One region of the Oceanobacillus sp. CAU 1775 genome, then DNA from elsewhere that is predicted to be linked to it. Evidence: a T-box and tRNA genes for the amino acid it is inferred to sense, from the RefSeq annotation. Region 1 holds a T-box; the other holds one or more tRNA genes.

Region 1 (8,224 bases):
ATTATGTGATTTCATTACTTGGCCTGGTAGGAAATTGAGTAGAAATGCAGTACTTCTTTTATTACGAATAATATTTACTTTGGTAAAGCGTTCCTCGGAAAATTGTTGCGCATCAGAAATTAAGTATTTTTCCATTTCAATTCTCTCCCATCAATTTGCAATTTTTTATCTCCAAAAAGTTTGGCAATCTGCTTTATCCTGAATATTATATGTGATCATTTTATCAAGCAAAGAAAAATCCACTGGTTGACTCCACTTCATACGAACTAATTCCTTTGTATAATCGAAACCCGCTTCTTCAATCTCAGTAGAAAATCGATTAATTCCTGCTTGTTCAGGAGCAACTGCTAGATGCTGCTTAGAAACGCTAAAGCCAATAATATAAGTATCATGATCAGTAAACATTGGTTGATTCCATTTGATGACAGGTTCAAGTTCAGGGAATTTTTCCATCACCCAAAATAAAACCTCTTCGGTTCTCGTGCGATGCTCTGGGTGTTCAATTTTTGATAAGAAATCCGCAAAAACTTCCATAGTTATTCCTCCCGAAGTTAATTTTACTTAAATATATATTTATTATAACTATATATCAACGATTGGCTAAAACAAATAGAAACAGGCACTTCCTTGATTTAGGAAATACCTGTTTTACTTTCTTTTTCCGGGAATTTTATTGGTTAATGTTCACCATCTACAAAACGGCCATAATCTGGAATTGCTACTCGTTCAAAATCCATAGCTAATTGTTCTAAACCGTCGGAAAGCATTTCTGCTTGTAGTGGTTGGCCATGACCAGTAACGGCAACTCTTGGGTTTAATGCTGCTAATTTTTTTACCGAATCCCATGCTGCTTTCCAATCTGTAGTTAAATATCTTGGCGGTCCATTTATTTCTATTTGTTGTGTCATCACTTTATAGAGTGATTCCTGTTTTACTGTCACAAAAGCATCTCCTGCAATTAAAGTGCGATCCTTTTCTCTAAATAAAGATACATGGCCTGGAGAGTGTCCTGGGGTGTGGAGCCATTTCCATTCCGGCAGATGTGGAATACTTCCGTCGCTTGGCAACGCTTCAACATTACTTCCTAAATCTACAGGTTCATTTGGGAAGATTGGTGACATTTTCGCAACAAGTCCACCTTCTACTGAACCGTCTGGCTTAGGATAACTTTGTTTTCCTGTTAAGAATGGTAACTCCGCTTCGTGGGCATATACTTTTACGCCCCATTTCTTAACTAATTCAACGACAGATCCAACATGATCAAAGTGTCCATGCGTTAGAATAATCGCCTTTGGTTTACTGTTTTCACCAAATCGTTCCTCTACAGCCTTTAAAATTTCTTCGGCTGATTCAGGCATTCCAGCATCTATTAATACCCAATCATCCGCTTTATCTCCCACAACACAAATATTTACAATTTGGTTTGTGTAACAGTATAAATCTGGAAGCACCTCTAAGCCCATACCACTATTAACAGAGAACATCGGTAAAAATTCATTCTCCATCGAATCATCCATCTCATTCTCAATATCTTTCCTCACAATAAATCCCTCCTAACTATTCCAAAATGTTCCCACCACATTATTATCCGAAACATATAGAAATATATACGCAAAGTGAAACATGGGGACGGTTCTCGTGTTGCACCGAGTGCAACACGAGAACCGTCCCCATGTTTCATTTCATTCCAATTAAAATATCTAGGTCGATTGTGATTTCAAATTTATCTCGGTTTAATAATTCTTCAATAACCTCTTGTTTAGCGTTCCAGCCGAGAGGTGACATATGTACTAAATTTTTTAGTTCGTTTTTTGTTAGTTGCCTCTTGTCATTTACTTTTTCAATATGGACGGTTTGAAAATGAGTTTTAAAAAGTGAAATGATTTCTTCATTTCCATAAGATTCATTCTCCGTATTATCAAAAATTGCTTGCCTGAATTCCTTTAGATAATTTGTTCCAGGAACAACTTTGATCATCAAACCGTCACTATCTAAAACCCTTTTAAATTCTTGATAATTAGCTGGGGATAAAATATTTAAAATAACTTGAATCGCCTCATCTGCTACTGGTATGTTCGCTAAATCACCTACAAACCAAATTGCATCCTTATATTTGCTTGCAGCCATACGAATTCCCTCTTTGGAAATATCGATGCCTATACCTGTTAATCGTTCTGACCCATTTTTCTGTAAGATTCTGTTGAGGTGTGAACCTTCGCCAGACCCTGCGTCGAGTACCAACGCACGCTCTTGTATATTTAATTTCTTTTTCATGACTTCAGAAATTCGCTCATGTAATACGTCATATAAATTACTCTCTATAATTATGTCATGTCTTGCTGTAAACAGTTCTTTATTATATTGCGTATTTCCCGCGCGATTTAACATATTTACATATCCCTGTTTCGCAAAGTCAAAAGTATGATTCTTTGTACACACCATACTCTTATCACTATTTATCCTTATTTCACTTTCACAAAGTGGGCATCTAAAACTTCCTTCAAATGTTCGTACGAGCTCTGTAGGTTTTTTCTTATTCATTTATTCAACCGTCCCTTCCTACTTCTTCATTGATTATACTCTATTTTTAATCCGAGTTTTTGAGCCTTTTCCTAAAATTGTTTCATCTAATGAAACTTTATCTTTATATTTTGTAGAGAATGGGTATAACACATATACTACAACAGAGGTGATCACGTGGCACAAAATCAAGTCTCAACGTTACGCAAAGGCCTACTTGTATTAAAGTTGGTGAAAAATTCGCAGAGAATTACTTTGACAGAATTAACGAAATACTTCTTTAATCGACATATTCTTCAGACTGTTTCCGACAAAACTTCTGGTAATGGCTGGGTATCTCTACATTCTTTATATCAGATTGCACAGGATATACAAATGAGCACTTATCTAGGAAAAATAGATGATACTGATCTTGTCATGACTCAAGTTTTACACGCTCCTTTTAAAGAATCTGCAAAAGATGAAATAGGAAATCGCTCTAAGGTACACCTCTCTGCATTAGGTAAAGTAATTTTAGCTCATTTAAATAAGAAAAACTTAAATATGCTTTTAGAGAGGCGGTTATGCTTTCCCTGTCAAAAGGAGATATCTACAAAGTTCAAATCTTATAGTCTCCTATGCAATTAAAAAATGGTTTCGAACAACTTTTATAGTCGTTCGAAACCATTTTTTTTTACTAAATTAACTACCTACTTCTTCTTCCCTTACTTGCTTAAGAACTTGTTTAAACTGCTCCACTGGCTGTGCACCTGAAACAGCATATTTATTGTTAAATACATAGAAAGGTACGCCTTGAACACCAACTTGACCAGCTTCTTGGATATCCGTGTTTACCTTATCCGTAAAGGACTGATTTTGTGTACTTTGAAGAACTGCTTCCTTATCAAGACCGATTTCTTCAGACAAACGGCCGATTGTTTCCGGATCACTTAACAATTCACCTTCTGAGAAATGTGCTTTATAAAATTTCTCAAAGAACTCATTGCCCTTCCCTTGCTCTTTTGCATATTGGAAAGCATGGTGTGCTGGAATTGTGCTTGAGAACTTAGCTTTGTCATAATCAATAACTAAGCCAGTGTTCTTTGCCATGTTTACAACGTTATCAAACATACCGTCAACTTGCTCTTTCGGAATACCTTTTAGTTCAGCAAACGTTTCATAATAGTTTTTTTCTGGATCATGCTGAGCATCTGGTGAAAGTAGGAAACTCTTATATTCAATTTCTACCTCATCCGCATGTTCAAACTCAGCTAAAGCTTTATCTAAATGTGCTTCACCAATATAGCAGAATGGGCACATAAAATCAGACCAAATTGTAATTTTCATTATTTTTTCTCCTTCTCATTGTTTGCTAGGCCACATATTCCTGTTTCCATATCACAGACCATTGCATCCGATTCCGCAAAATCAAAACCTTTTAGTTCTTGAAGTGGTTTTAATTCGAAAAGCGGTTTTTCTTTTGTTGTTTTCTCATTCACTACTTGTTTAGTCATTAATACACAGCCTCCTTATTTGTCATTAAACATCTACGACCACTTGATATACATCTACTTAAGAGTAATACCTGATTCATTCTATTTCTATTATACGGGAAGACCCCTGCTTATTAACAGTAATGCGCTCACAGGATTTACGTCTCATTTAAAGCTTCGAGTTATTAGTGATCTTGATTTAACTTTTCTATCTCCTCGTCGATTTGCTTTACATCAATTCGCTCATATAGTGGCTCAATATTTGAAATAAATGTAGGTAGTGTAACCACTGGATTCCAGTCATTTAATTCGTGATGAAGCATTGCTGCAACTTTTTCAGTAGCAAAAGGCAGAAATGGTCGCAAAAGCTGCGCTACATTTAAAATGATATATACAGCATTCGTTAGGGTTTCTTTTGCATGCGGTAGGTCTTCCTTTACATAAAGCCAAGGCTTTCGTTCGTCAAAATATCGATTTGCCTCGCGTATAAACTCAAAAACAATTTCTAATGCTCTCTTGATATTCCCTTCTTCAATTTGCTGGCCAACTTTATGATATAAATCTTGAACAGTGCGTCCGATACCTTCATCAATGGGAAGCTCTTCTACCTTTCCTTCAAAAGATTTCTCGATGAATTTTAATGTTCGATTCACAAAGTTTGCGTAAGCGCCAAGTAACTCACCGTTATGACTATAAATAAATTCCCTCCATGAAAAATCTGCATCCCGATTTTCTGGAGCATTCATGATAAGAAAATAACGAATCGAATCTGGATGATATGTTTCTAATAAATCTGGCGCCCAAACTGCCCAGTTCTCTCTCGTTGAAATTTTCCTTTTTTCTAATGTCATATATTCATTAGATACGATATGTTTTGGCAATCCATCAATTTCTAATCCCATTAATATTGCTGGCCAAATAACAGTATGAAATGGAATATTATCTTTTCCATGGATATAGTAAGGAATGGCGTCACTATTCCACCATGGGCCGATATCCTTTTTGTTAATTTTTCCCCATTCCTTACTAGCCGTATAGTATCCTGCGACAGCTTCAATCCACACGTATATCTTTTTGCCTTCAAACCCTGCAACTGGCACCTCTATGCCATTTGGTAAATCACGTGTAACTGCTCTATCTTGAATTCCTTCTTCTATATACCTTTTCGTTAATTGAATTGCATTATCTCTCCAACGTTTATCTTCATCAGCTGATGCTACATAACTTTCCAATTTACTTTGAAAAGCACTAAAAGAAAAATAAAAATGCTCCGTTTCGCGGATTACTGGTTCTTCCCCACAAATCTTACATTTCTTCTCTAACAAGTCTAGTGGATCTAGAATTTTAGAACAATGATCACATTGATCTCCACGAGCCTTCAACCCACAATTTGGGCATGCTCCTTCAACAAAGCGATCTGGTAAAAATTGTTCATCCTTCAAACAGTATGCTTGTTCAATATTTTTCTTATATAAATATCCGTTCTCAAGCAATTGTAAAAATATCTTTTGCACCGTTTCGTGATGATGGTTTGCATCTGTTCTTGTATAAAAATCATAAGAGAATCCTAACTTTGTAAAGGTGTCTACAAATTCTTCGTGATATTTATCTGCTATAGCCTTCACTGTTGTATTTTCTTGATTTGCGCGAATTGAAATTGGCGTTCCATTACTATCGCTACCAGAAACATATAGAACTTCTTCTCCTTTTTGGCGATAATACCTTGCAATCACATCTCCAGGTAATAATGCTGCTAGATGCCCTACATGAAGGGATCCATTTGCATATGGCCATGCTCCACCTATAAAAATATTACTCATTTGACATTCCTCCTAAAATAAAAAAAACGCCCTAATCGAATGAATCGATTAGGACGAGTATTGTCGTGTTACCACCTAAGTTTACAAATAGCTCACACTATCTGCCTCTGCCAGTACGTGTTCATACTGTCGCTGTTGTAACGAGTGCACATCTCGTCGTAGCCTACTATTAGTTCGGTACGAAAGCTCTTTAGGCCATTTTCGAATAAGGTTCATTTGCTTCATTTCCACCATCAGAAGCTCTCTATCAAATTAGACTTATCTACTTTCCTCTTCAACGCTTATTATGAAATTTAATTTATACTATCATCTATTTATACTATATGCAATTAAATCAGATTAGTTTGCTCATGTAATACTCATCTACATACTTATCATCAATATATAATGATTTCCTTTTTGTTCCTTCAACTTCATAGCCTACTTTTTTGTATAAATTAATTCCTGCTTCATTTTCAATAATCACTGTGAGCTCTAAACGATGAATATCATGATTAGAAGCCCATTCTTCTAATTTTTGAAATAAAGCTGTTCCAATACCTTTTCCTCGATGTTCATCAGAAATTCCTATCACAATATATACGTTATGTTTATTCCTTCTAGCTTTTCCACCGATGGCAAATAAATAGCCAACTAATTCATTCTTATTTTCTGCGACAAATATATTGGAGTTCGCTTCTCTCTGCAGGCTTTCAATCATCTTTAATTGTTTTTCAGGAGACAACTCTCTTTCTCCTGCTTCCCAGAGCATATATTGGGAACTTGCATCGACATGTTGGATAAGGTTAGCTAGTTTATCTGCATCGCTGTTTTTTGCTTCTCGAATAATCATTTTGTATTCCCTCGTTTATTCATGTTTTAATTACTGAACCACTCTATAGCTTCTCTCTCGATTTCTTGAACTAATGCATCCTTCCCGTTGATATACGAAGCCATATCATTTGGAAATTGGGTTGCTAGCTTTACCTTGAGCTCCCCATAACTATTACGCACATTTGGGTGAGCACGTAAATAGTCACGAAAAGCTAGGTGTCTTAAAATATTATAACTACCGTATTGAAAAACATGGACATGATGCGTACGTTCCTCTTTCCCCTTACGGAAATATTTCCGACCAGTAATTCCATACTCACCCATTGGTTCATAATCGATTATCTGCATTTGTTCATTAAATTGATCTACTTTACTAATATCATTAACAACTGGCATTATATCAATGATAGGCTTTGCTTGTAGTCCTGACACAGATGTACTTCCGATATGATGAATAGCGATTAAATTTTCTTTGAAAATCTCTCTTAATATAGCTGCTTCTTCTTCAAACTGGGAAGGCCACTCACTATTATAGGAGGTTACTTTTACTATCCTCAATTAAACACCTACTTTTATGAAATTGTACGAATCGATTTTAAATCTTTAAAGCTCCGATACTAAAAATATTTACTTTCTATTTTTTAGTTTGTTATAGGTACCCGCTACATCATCCCAGACATAAATAAGTTCATTCAATACTTCTCCACCTATCTTAATTTGAACTTCTTCAACTAAAGTAGCGCCATAATACTCGTAAAAATGCTTCGTTTTGTTATCGTCGAGTACTTCTACAAATACTTTTTCGCAGCCTAGATGTACGAAATGACGGAATAGTTCTGCTAACAGCTGTCTACCTATCCCTTTCCCCTGATACTCTTCAAGGAGGTAGATTGAAGTGAGATCACTTGAGTTTTCTATTTTGTTTTCCTGTCTCTTCGCTGCCGTTCCAAATCCTATAATTTGCCCTTCAGTATTCTCGGCAACCAGAATATACTGTTCTTTATCAGCAAGATTTTTTTGCCATAATTTTTCTCGTTGTTCATAGCTAAGGTTGTCTAAGAAAGACTGGGGAATAATCCCTTTATATGTAGTTCGCCAGCTGTCTACATGAACTTTTGCAATAGCCTTCGCATCATTTATTGTTGGTTTTCTGATTTTCAAATCAACACCTCCAAAGTCTATAATTTTTAGCTATTATACATGTAAACCTATTACCTTCTCAATGAGAGAATGAATATCTCCCAATATTTTTCATAATAGCGCTTTCATCATAACCAAAAAAACCTGCCTAGAGAAATTCTTCTCAAAGCAAGTTTTCATTTTATTATAAAAGTTTTAAATTAGTATCCATAATTCCAGTCAATTGTATCGTCACACCATACTACTTTAATGATAGAACCAAACTGTACGACTTTCTCATCAATTTTACATTCTGCTTGAGTTGTATTTAATTGAGTAGCTAGTTCTTCATAAGTGTCATGTGTTACATTTTCCAAAACTCTGACGGTACGGTCCTTGTTAATTAATAGCGCTGTTCCTGTCATTATTAGCACCTTCCTAGAGGGAGTATTTTCTTCTTACTTTGATTATAAGCCTTAA
Region 2 (8,224 bases), on a different contig from region 1:
TAATAGGAGAGGGAGCGGCCGTCGCAAGTCTAATTGCTGGAATCGCAGCAATTATTATCTTAGCTCTATTTGTAAAAAAGAGCCCTAGACCATCTACGATAAAACATTCTATTCCGTGGAAGAATTATATTGGAACGGTTGTCGTATTTGGATTAATTGCATCTTTAAATCATATGGTTTTATTATTATTACAGCTAGCCGACACATTTACATTGTTACCAGCTCTAATGGAATCCGGGTTATCAAAGGTAGAGGCAATGGAAGCGAAAGGTGTGCTAGATCGTGGACAACCGCTCATTCAGTTAGGAACAGTCCTTGGTTCATCTTTTGCATTAGCAATGATACCTACACTTTCTAAAAAACGATTAAAAGAAAACACGGAAGATTTTTATGAGAAAATTAGAAGTGGAATAGCCATTGGCTTTTATTTAGCAGTTGGTGCGACAGTTGGTTTGATTATGATAATGCCAGAAGCCAATTTGCTACTCTTTCAAGATACTAAGGGGACATCAGACTTACGAATTCTTGTATTGGCAATTTTATTAAGTGCATTAGTAATAACCGTTGCAACAATTTTACAAGGACTTGGTTACGTCAAAAGAACGGCAGCCTTTATCTTAATAACACTTGGTATCAAATGGTTGAGCAATTTATTACTTGTACCGATATTAGGCATTACAGGGAGTGCGTTCGCTACCGTCTTAAGTTTACTTGTTTTATTAATACTAGTTAGCGCCGAATTAAAACGGAAACTCCCAAATCTTGCACTAGTGAAGCAGGTTAATTGGCGAAGCTTACTTTTTGCGACAGGCGGAATGATGCTTTTTATTTTCTTCGTTGATTTCTTTATGCCATCAGAACTTAGCAGAGGAGAAGCATTTATTTACGTTTTATTCGTCGCAAGCATCGGAGCAATTATTTATCTTCTACTCTTACTTCGCAGCCGTGTCTTTACAAAAGAAGAAATCAGCATGCTACCACTCGCTCGAATATGGATAAGCATAGCACGAGTAAAGAAAAAATAGATCCAATTTAAACAATGAAGTTTTAATCACCTAAGGAGAGAATACAATGAGTCGAATAGAGGTTATAGGATTAGGAGCGGGAGATATCGATCAGCTCTCGTTGGGCATTTATCGAAAACTAAAAAGTACCGACGCGACAATTTATACAAGAACACTCGACCATCCCGTTATTCAAACATTACAAACAGAAGGAATTCAGTTTACTTCCTTTGATTCCTTATACGAAGCAGAAGATCAATTTTCAACTGTATACGAAAATATCGTACAGACGTTAATTGAAAAAGCTAAAAAGGCACCAATTATCTATACAGTACCAGGTCACCCAATGCTTGCTGAGAAAACAGTCCAGCTTTTATTGGAAGCAGATATTGAGGTTGAAATTATCGGTGGACAAAGCTATTTGGATGACCTTTTCACTTCGTTAAAAATCGATCCAATTGATGGATTTCAGTTTGTCGACGGGACAAGCTTTGAGAGGCGCCACTTAAATTACGAACAGCATCTTATTTTTTGCCAAGTGTATGATCAATTTATAGCATCCGATGTAAAATTAACTTTACTAGAGGATTTACCTGCAGATTATGAAGTGACGATTATTGAAGCAGCGGGCACAGAACAAGAAAAAATTGTAAAACTTCCACTTGAAGAACTCGATCATTCCGTCGAAATAAATAATTTAACGAGTGTCTACGTCCCACCAATTGCTCATGAATTGTTGGATCATAAATTTTCAAGGATTGTCGAAGTGATTCAAATCTTAAGATCTCCAGAAGGCTGCCCTTGGGATCGAAAACAAACCCATGCATCTCTTAGAGAGCATGTGATTGAGGAAGTATATGAATTAATTGATGCGATTGATAATGAAGATGATGATAATATTATTGAAGAGTTAGGTGACTTACTATTACATGTCTTGCTGCATAGTCAAATTGGTGACGATGCCGGATACTTTTCAATTGATGACGTGATAGCATCGATTACGAAAAAAATGATTCATCGCCATCCACATGTCTTTGATAAGAAAAAAGTTGATTCAGTCGATGAAGTGCTTACGAACTGGGATGCTTTGAAGAAGCAGGAGAATGGAAAAGAAAACCACACAATTCTTGATGGCATACCAAAACATCTTCCAGCATTAGCAAAAGCTTATAAACTTCAACACAAAGCTGCCAAAGTCGGATTTGATTGGAAGGAAGTAACTTCCATTTGGGACAAGTTAGAAGAAGAAATTGCTGAAGTAAAGGTTGCAATTGAAAATCAGAATGCAGCGGAAATGGAAGATGAATTTGGAGATGTATTATTTGTTCTAGTAAATTTAATGCGATTTTATAAAATAAATCCAGAGATAGCTTTAAACAGTACAAATAATAAATTCTTTTCTAGATTCAATTATGTAGAAGAAGCAATAGAACGCGAAGGAAAAACTGTAGAAGAAAGTACACTTGAAGAAATGGATAAATATTGGGATGAAGCAAAGGAAAGAGGGATGTAAAGATGCGATTAGATAAATTTTTGAAAATATCACGCTTAATTAAAAGGCGGACATTGGCGAAGGAAGTAGCTGATCAAGGAAGAATCACAATTAATGATCAGCAAGCAAAAGCTTCGACAACAGTTATGCCAGGAGATACGATGACCATTCGTTTTGGGCAAAAGCTTGTTACTGTCAAAGTGAATGATACGAGAGAAACTGTTCGAAAAGATGAAGCAAGCATGTTATACACGGTTCTGAAAGAAGAGAATATCGAAAAATAGTTCTATGCTCGTCCCTCCTCTCATAAATTAAAATGAAGAAGGAGGGTTTTTCTATGAATGAATTTAATAATCTTGCAGGTAGTAATCGTACGGAAAGAGATCATAAAGTAGAACTAGTGAACCGTAAAAATCTTGAAATAACTGGTGTTAAAGAAGTAGATAGTTTTGATAATGAAGAATTCTTATTAGAAACAATTCAAGGGTATATGATTATCCGCGGAGAACACTTGCAGTTGAAGAGCCTTGATGTAAATGCTGGCAAAGTAATTATTAAAGGAAAAATATATGAACTTTCCTATATTGATGAAACACAAGGGGAGAAAACTAAAGGATTCTTTAGTAAGATGTTCCGATGAGTCTCTCGGTACAATTTGCAACCATAATTGCTATGGTTTTAAGTGGTGTTTATTTGGGTATAATTCAAAGTACCTTTCAAAGATTCTCCGTCTATTGGAAAAAAAGAAATATACTCAAATATGTATTGGAAATATCCTTTTGGGTGTTACAAACCGTAATTATTTTTTATATATTATTCCGTGTAAATGCAGGAGAGTTAAGACTGTATGTTTTTTTAGCGTGTTTACTCGGCTTTTCTTTTTACCAAGCACTTTTAAAAGGATATTATTTACGCCTCTTGGAAGTATTGATTAGGATTGGGAAAAAGGTTTTATTTATAATAGAAAGAATCCTATATGTTTTGATTTTTAAGCCGATCCAGTTACTCGCCGTGCTTGTGATTTCTATCGTAGTTTTAATTGGAAAGATATGCTTTTATCCCTTCTTATTTTTAGGAAAGTTTATCTATTCTACATTGCCAATAAAAAATATGAAAATTTCTCACAAATTTAAGAGCTTTTATAGTACAATAAAGAGTACATTCAGGAAATAGATAAAGTTTCTCACGTTTAGAAGGAGGTAAAGTCATTGTCCACAAGGAAAAAGACAGTAACGAAATTAGATTCGAATTATGTCCAGCAGTATGACGCATACATAGAAAGACAGAAGAGAAAAAAGCAGCGCTTAATTCGTCGTCTTGTTTTATTTTCAATTGTGACAGCGTTGATCGTTGGTGGCATGTTTGCTTATCAATGGAATCAACGGATATTACACGCCGAGAAAACGGAGCAATATCAGCAACTAGAGCTGGAATTGGCTGAACTCATGGAAGAGGAAGCAGCTTTAAAGGAAGAAATTGAGTTATTGAATGACGAGGATTATGTCTTAGATATCGCAAGAACCAACTATTTTCTAACAAAAAAAGGTGAAATGATTTTTAAACTACCTGATGAGGACCCGTCTTATTGACACTTTATAAGAACATCCATATACTATAGGATAGAGAAGTACATTTAATCTTTTAAGGAGGAGCATTTTTTTTATGTCAATCGAAGTAGGCAGCAAGCTGCAAGGGAAGGTTACAGGTATCACTAATTTCGGGGCTTTTGTGGAGCTCGAAAAAGGAACAACAGGTTTAGTTCATATTAGTGAGGTCGCTGATAACTATGTAAAAGATATTAATGAGCACTTAACTGTCGGTGATACAGTAGAGGTTAAGGTTATTAATGTCGAGAAAGATGGTAAAATCGGTTTGTCTATCAAAAAGGCAAAAGAAAAACCAGTCCGCAAAGTTAACCCGAGAGAACGTACAGAGAATTTCGAAGCAAAGATGAATCGATTTCTTAAGGATTCAGAGGACCGCTTAGCCTCTCTTAAAAAGCACACCGAGTCTAAACGTGGAGGTCGAGGTGCTAAACGCGGATAAATGTCTACTATCTAGTGCATAATGCTCTAATATAGAAAAGCAGTAGAGAGTCGTAATAGACATTCTACTGCTTTATTGTTTATCTAGGAAAAGAAGAACGGTAATAGTATATTATTCATGCGATTGTTTATATAAAAAAAGAGCATTTTCCGACGAGGAATTTGCTCTTTTTTATGCTGTTAGAAAATAAAAGTGAGTATGGAATTGAAATACAACTCCATATTCACTTTTTGTGTCGTCTAGAAAAAAAGCCCAGAAACTATCGAACTTCATACGCCTTCAGTCGATAAAGAAGACTTGCCGATTGACTTCAGTCAGAGGCTTAGTCGCACTTATACCCTTGTGGTGAAAGTCAACTAAGGCTCACTTCGTTCGCCAAGTTTCCTTTATCTTCTTACGCCGTATTCCAGTTCGTACGTTTCTAAACGGGCTTTTTTACCTTTGTATCATCTAGAAAAAAAGACCAGGGACTGTGCAAACTTCCTGCGCTTCCAGTCGATAAGTCAACATCAGTTCACTACGTTCACTGTGTTTCCTTTATCTTCTTTCACCGCAGTCCAGTTTACAAGTCCCTAAACGGTCTTTTTTTCTTTTGATATCGTTTAGCTTCAGGGTGCAGAGACTATCAAACTTCGCACTTCTCCAATCGATAAGTCAACATCAGTTCACTTCGTTCACTGTGTTTCCTTTATCTCATTACGAAGCGCTCCAGTTTGTACGTCTCTAAACGCACCCTTCAGCTTTTATTTCGGCTAGTAAAAAAGCCCAGAAACTATCGAACTTCATACGCCTTCAGTCGATAAGTCAACTAAGGCTCACTTCGTTCGCCAAGTTTCCTTTATCTTCTTACGCCGTATTCCAGTTCGTACGTTTCTAAACGGGCTTTTTTACCTTTGTATTATAGCGGCAGAGGGGATCGAACCCACGACCTTTCGGGTATGAACCGAACGCTCTCGCCAGCTGAGCTACGCCGCCAGATTGTTGTACGCATTCGCTAGGATAATTTATCTTAGTAAATGGGCAACAAATGATATAATAACGCAGGTTTTACATTGTGTCAACAAAATTCTATCCTTCTTTCTAAGAATGTAAATAAAATAAATGCTTCTTGTTGAAATCTGTTCGGTTTCTAAAATAGAGTCGAACGATTTAATAGACTTGCTATTAAATTCTGACAACAAAAAACGAAACAATGTGGTTAACTCATTAGAAAAGAATGGAGTGATAGAGTTGATACAATCTGTAGAGTCGTCAGGTTATGTAGTAAGAAGAAAGCGGACGTTAAAGGATCGTGCGGAGTTATGGAAGGAAAAAGCAAAAATACTTTTTATCGAACGGGGACTTCTTCTAGTAATTGTAGGTTTTTTACTAGGACGAGCAGTAATTCTTGCCTCGGTCTCTCCTTTTGCATTAGCATTCTTAGCTAGTGTTTGGTTGACCCAACGTAAAAAAAGCCCTCATACCATATTGGCAATCACACTTGGAGCTTGGACGTATTCCCTGCAGCATGCAATATTTATCTTTCTTTCGGCAATTATCTTTCTGGTTTTCGCTACATTAATAAAGCGGACAAAAAGAGAAAAAATAATTTTACCATTCCTTGTAGCCCTATCAACATTATTAGCAAGCATCCTTATCTACTCGATAAATGGTTTAATTTCTTCATATGAATGGATGCTAATCTCTGTTGAAGGCGTACTAGGGGCAGTGCTCGTACTTATCTTTATGCAAAGTCTCCCACTTTTATCACCACGACGTTATAAACCTGCATTAAAAAATGAAGAAATTGTTTGTATGATTATCTTAATTGCATCCATTTTAACTGGAACCATTGGTTGGACAGTTTATGATGCTTCAATAGAACAGATTTTCTCGCGTTATTTTGTACTCATTTTTGCATTTGTTGGTGGGCCGGCAATTGGTTCAACCGTTGGGGTTGTTGTTGGATTAATTCTTTCTCTTGCGAATGTCGCAAATCTTTATCAAATGAGTATTCTTGCTTTTTCTGGATTACTAGGAGGGTTATTGAAGGAAGGTAGAAAAATTGGAGTGTCAACTGGCCTACTAGTCGGTACTTTTCTAATAACAATCTATGAAAATAGTTCAATCTTAAGTGCTTCTCTTATTGAATCAGCTTTTGCGATTACTTTATTTTTATTAACTCCAGCAAGTTTATTTTCGAATATATCACGTTATATCCCAGGTACAGAAGAACATACAAAAGAACAACAACAATACTTACAAAAAGTGAGAGACGTTACTTCAAAAAGAGTCCAACAATTTTCTAGTGTTTTTCATGCACTAGCAAATAGCTTTTCTGATACGGGACAATCTGGAACGAAAGTCAATGAAGAGAAACGAGATACGGATCAATTTTTGAGCCAAGTAACGGAAAGATCTTGTCAAAGTTGTTTTATGAAAGAACGTTGTTGGAAGAAAGAATTTGATACGACCTACCAACTGATGGATTCGATGAAGCATGAATTAACGGAACACAACCAGCTTAACCGCAAATTGAAGCGTGAATTTGAGAACCATTGTGTTAAATCAAATCAAGTCATCGATGTAATGAAAGAAGAAGTTACTTACTTTATGGCGAATCATCGTTTACGCAAACAAATGGAAGAGAGCAAACGTTTAGTTGCCGAACAATTATTAGGTGTCTCTGAGGTAATGGATGATTTTGCAAATGAAATCCTTAAAGAAAGAGAACACCATGAGAAACAAGAGCGACAAATTATTGAAGCATTAAAAAGTCTTGGAATCGAACTAGAAAAGCTAGATATCTACCAGCTAGATAAAGGAAATGTTGATATTGAAATGACGATATCGATATACGATTACCGCGGGGAAGGCGAGAAAGTGATCGCACCAATTTTATCGGATATCTTAAATGAGTTAATTGTGGTGAAAGAAGAGGAGATTTCTCCGTTTCCGAATGGGTATAGCTACTTAGCCTTCCGTTCTGCAAAAGAATATGTTTTAGAAACAGGTGCTGCTAATGCTGCAAGAGGTGGCGGGTTCATTTCTGGAGACAGTTACCGAATGATAGAGCTTGGAGAAGGAAAGTTTGCCGTTGCAATTAGTGATGGCATGGGGAATGGTAAACGTGCAAAGGAAGAAAGCGAAGAGACATTACGTTTACTGCAACAAATTTTACAAGTTGGTATTCCTGAACAAGTAGCAATCAAATCAATCAATTCTATTCTAGCATTACGCACAACGGATGAAATGTTCGCAACATTAGACTTAGCTGTTTTTGATTTAAATCATGCCATGGTTAAGTTTTTAAAAGTAAGTGCTGCTCCAAGTTTTATCAAGCGAGGCAATGAATTAATAAAAATTGAAGCTAGTAATCTACCAATGGGAATTATTCATGAAGTTGATATTGATATAGTCAGTGAACAACTTCAATCGGACGACCTGCTTATTTTAATGAGTGACGGTATTTTTGACGGGCCAAAGCATGTCGAAAATACGGAACTATGGGTGAAGCGTAAATTAAAAGAAATGAAAACAGAAGACCCACAAGAAATAGCCGATCTTTTACTAGAAGAGGTCATACGAACACGATCAGGTGAAATTGATGATGATATGACAGTTCTCGTTACAAAAATAATGAAGAACAAGCCGAAATGGTCATCTATTCCGATTCACCGTACAAAGGCTCTCGGTTAACGTA

The links. A T-box is a leader RNA that pairs with one kind of tRNA and senses whether it is charged. The one in region 1 lies ahead of metG (methionine--tRNA ligase), so its partner is inferred to be a tRNA-Met.
Region 2: it has a tRNA-Met gene. The T-box ahead of metG (methionine--tRNA ligase) is inferred to sense a tRNA for this amino acid. The anticodon was not compared.

Annotation. Positions count from the first base shown of each region.
Region 1 covers NZ_JBTLRO010000007.1:101,596-109,819, reverse strand. The annotation lists gene ACXYMZ_RS12905 (cupin domain-containing protein) at 1-135, opposite strand, end outside; gene ACXYMZ_RS12900 (iron chaperone) at 166-534, opposite strand; gene ACXYMZ_RS12895 (MBL fold metallo-hydrolase) at 678-1,529, opposite strand; gene ACXYMZ_RS12890 (putative RNA methyltransferase) at 1,678-2,541, opposite strand; gene ACXYMZ_RS12885 (IclR family transcriptional regulator domain-containing protein) at 2,698-3,147, shown strand; gene ACXYMZ_RS12880 (DsbA family oxidoreductase) at 3,202-3,846, opposite strand; gene ACXYMZ_RS12875 (hypothetical protein) at 3,846-4,013, opposite strand; gene metG (methionine--tRNA ligase) at 4,178-5,812, opposite strand; T-box leader at 5,859-6,099, opposite strand; gene ACXYMZ_RS12865 (GNAT family N-acetyltransferase) at 6,147-6,644, opposite strand; gene ACXYMZ_RS12860 (GrpB family protein) at 6,671-7,183, opposite strand; gene ACXYMZ_RS12855 (GNAT family N-acetyltransferase) at 7,253-7,786, opposite strand; gene ACXYMZ_RS12850 (hypothetical protein) at 7,966-8,169, opposite strand.
Region 2 covers NZ_JBTLRO010000008.1:11,833-20,056, reverse strand. The annotation lists gene ACXYMZ_RS13270 (putative polysaccharide biosynthesis protein) at 1-1,025, shown strand, start outside; gene yabN (bifunctional methyltransferase/pyrophosphohydrolase YabN) at 1,072-2,517, shown strand; gene ACXYMZ_RS13260 (RNA-binding S4 domain-containing protein) at 2,520-2,780, shown strand; gene yabP (sporulation protein YabP) at 2,834-3,136, shown strand; gene yabQ (spore cortex biosynthesis protein YabQ) at 3,133-3,669, shown strand; gene ACXYMZ_RS13245 (FtsB family cell division protein) at 3,705-4,085, shown strand; gene ACXYMZ_RS13240 (S1 domain-containing RNA-binding protein) at 4,159-4,542, shown strand; tRNA gene ACXYMZ_RS13235 (tRNA-Met) at 5,444-5,517, opposite strand; gene spoIIE (stage II sporulation protein E) at 5,764-8,220, shown strand.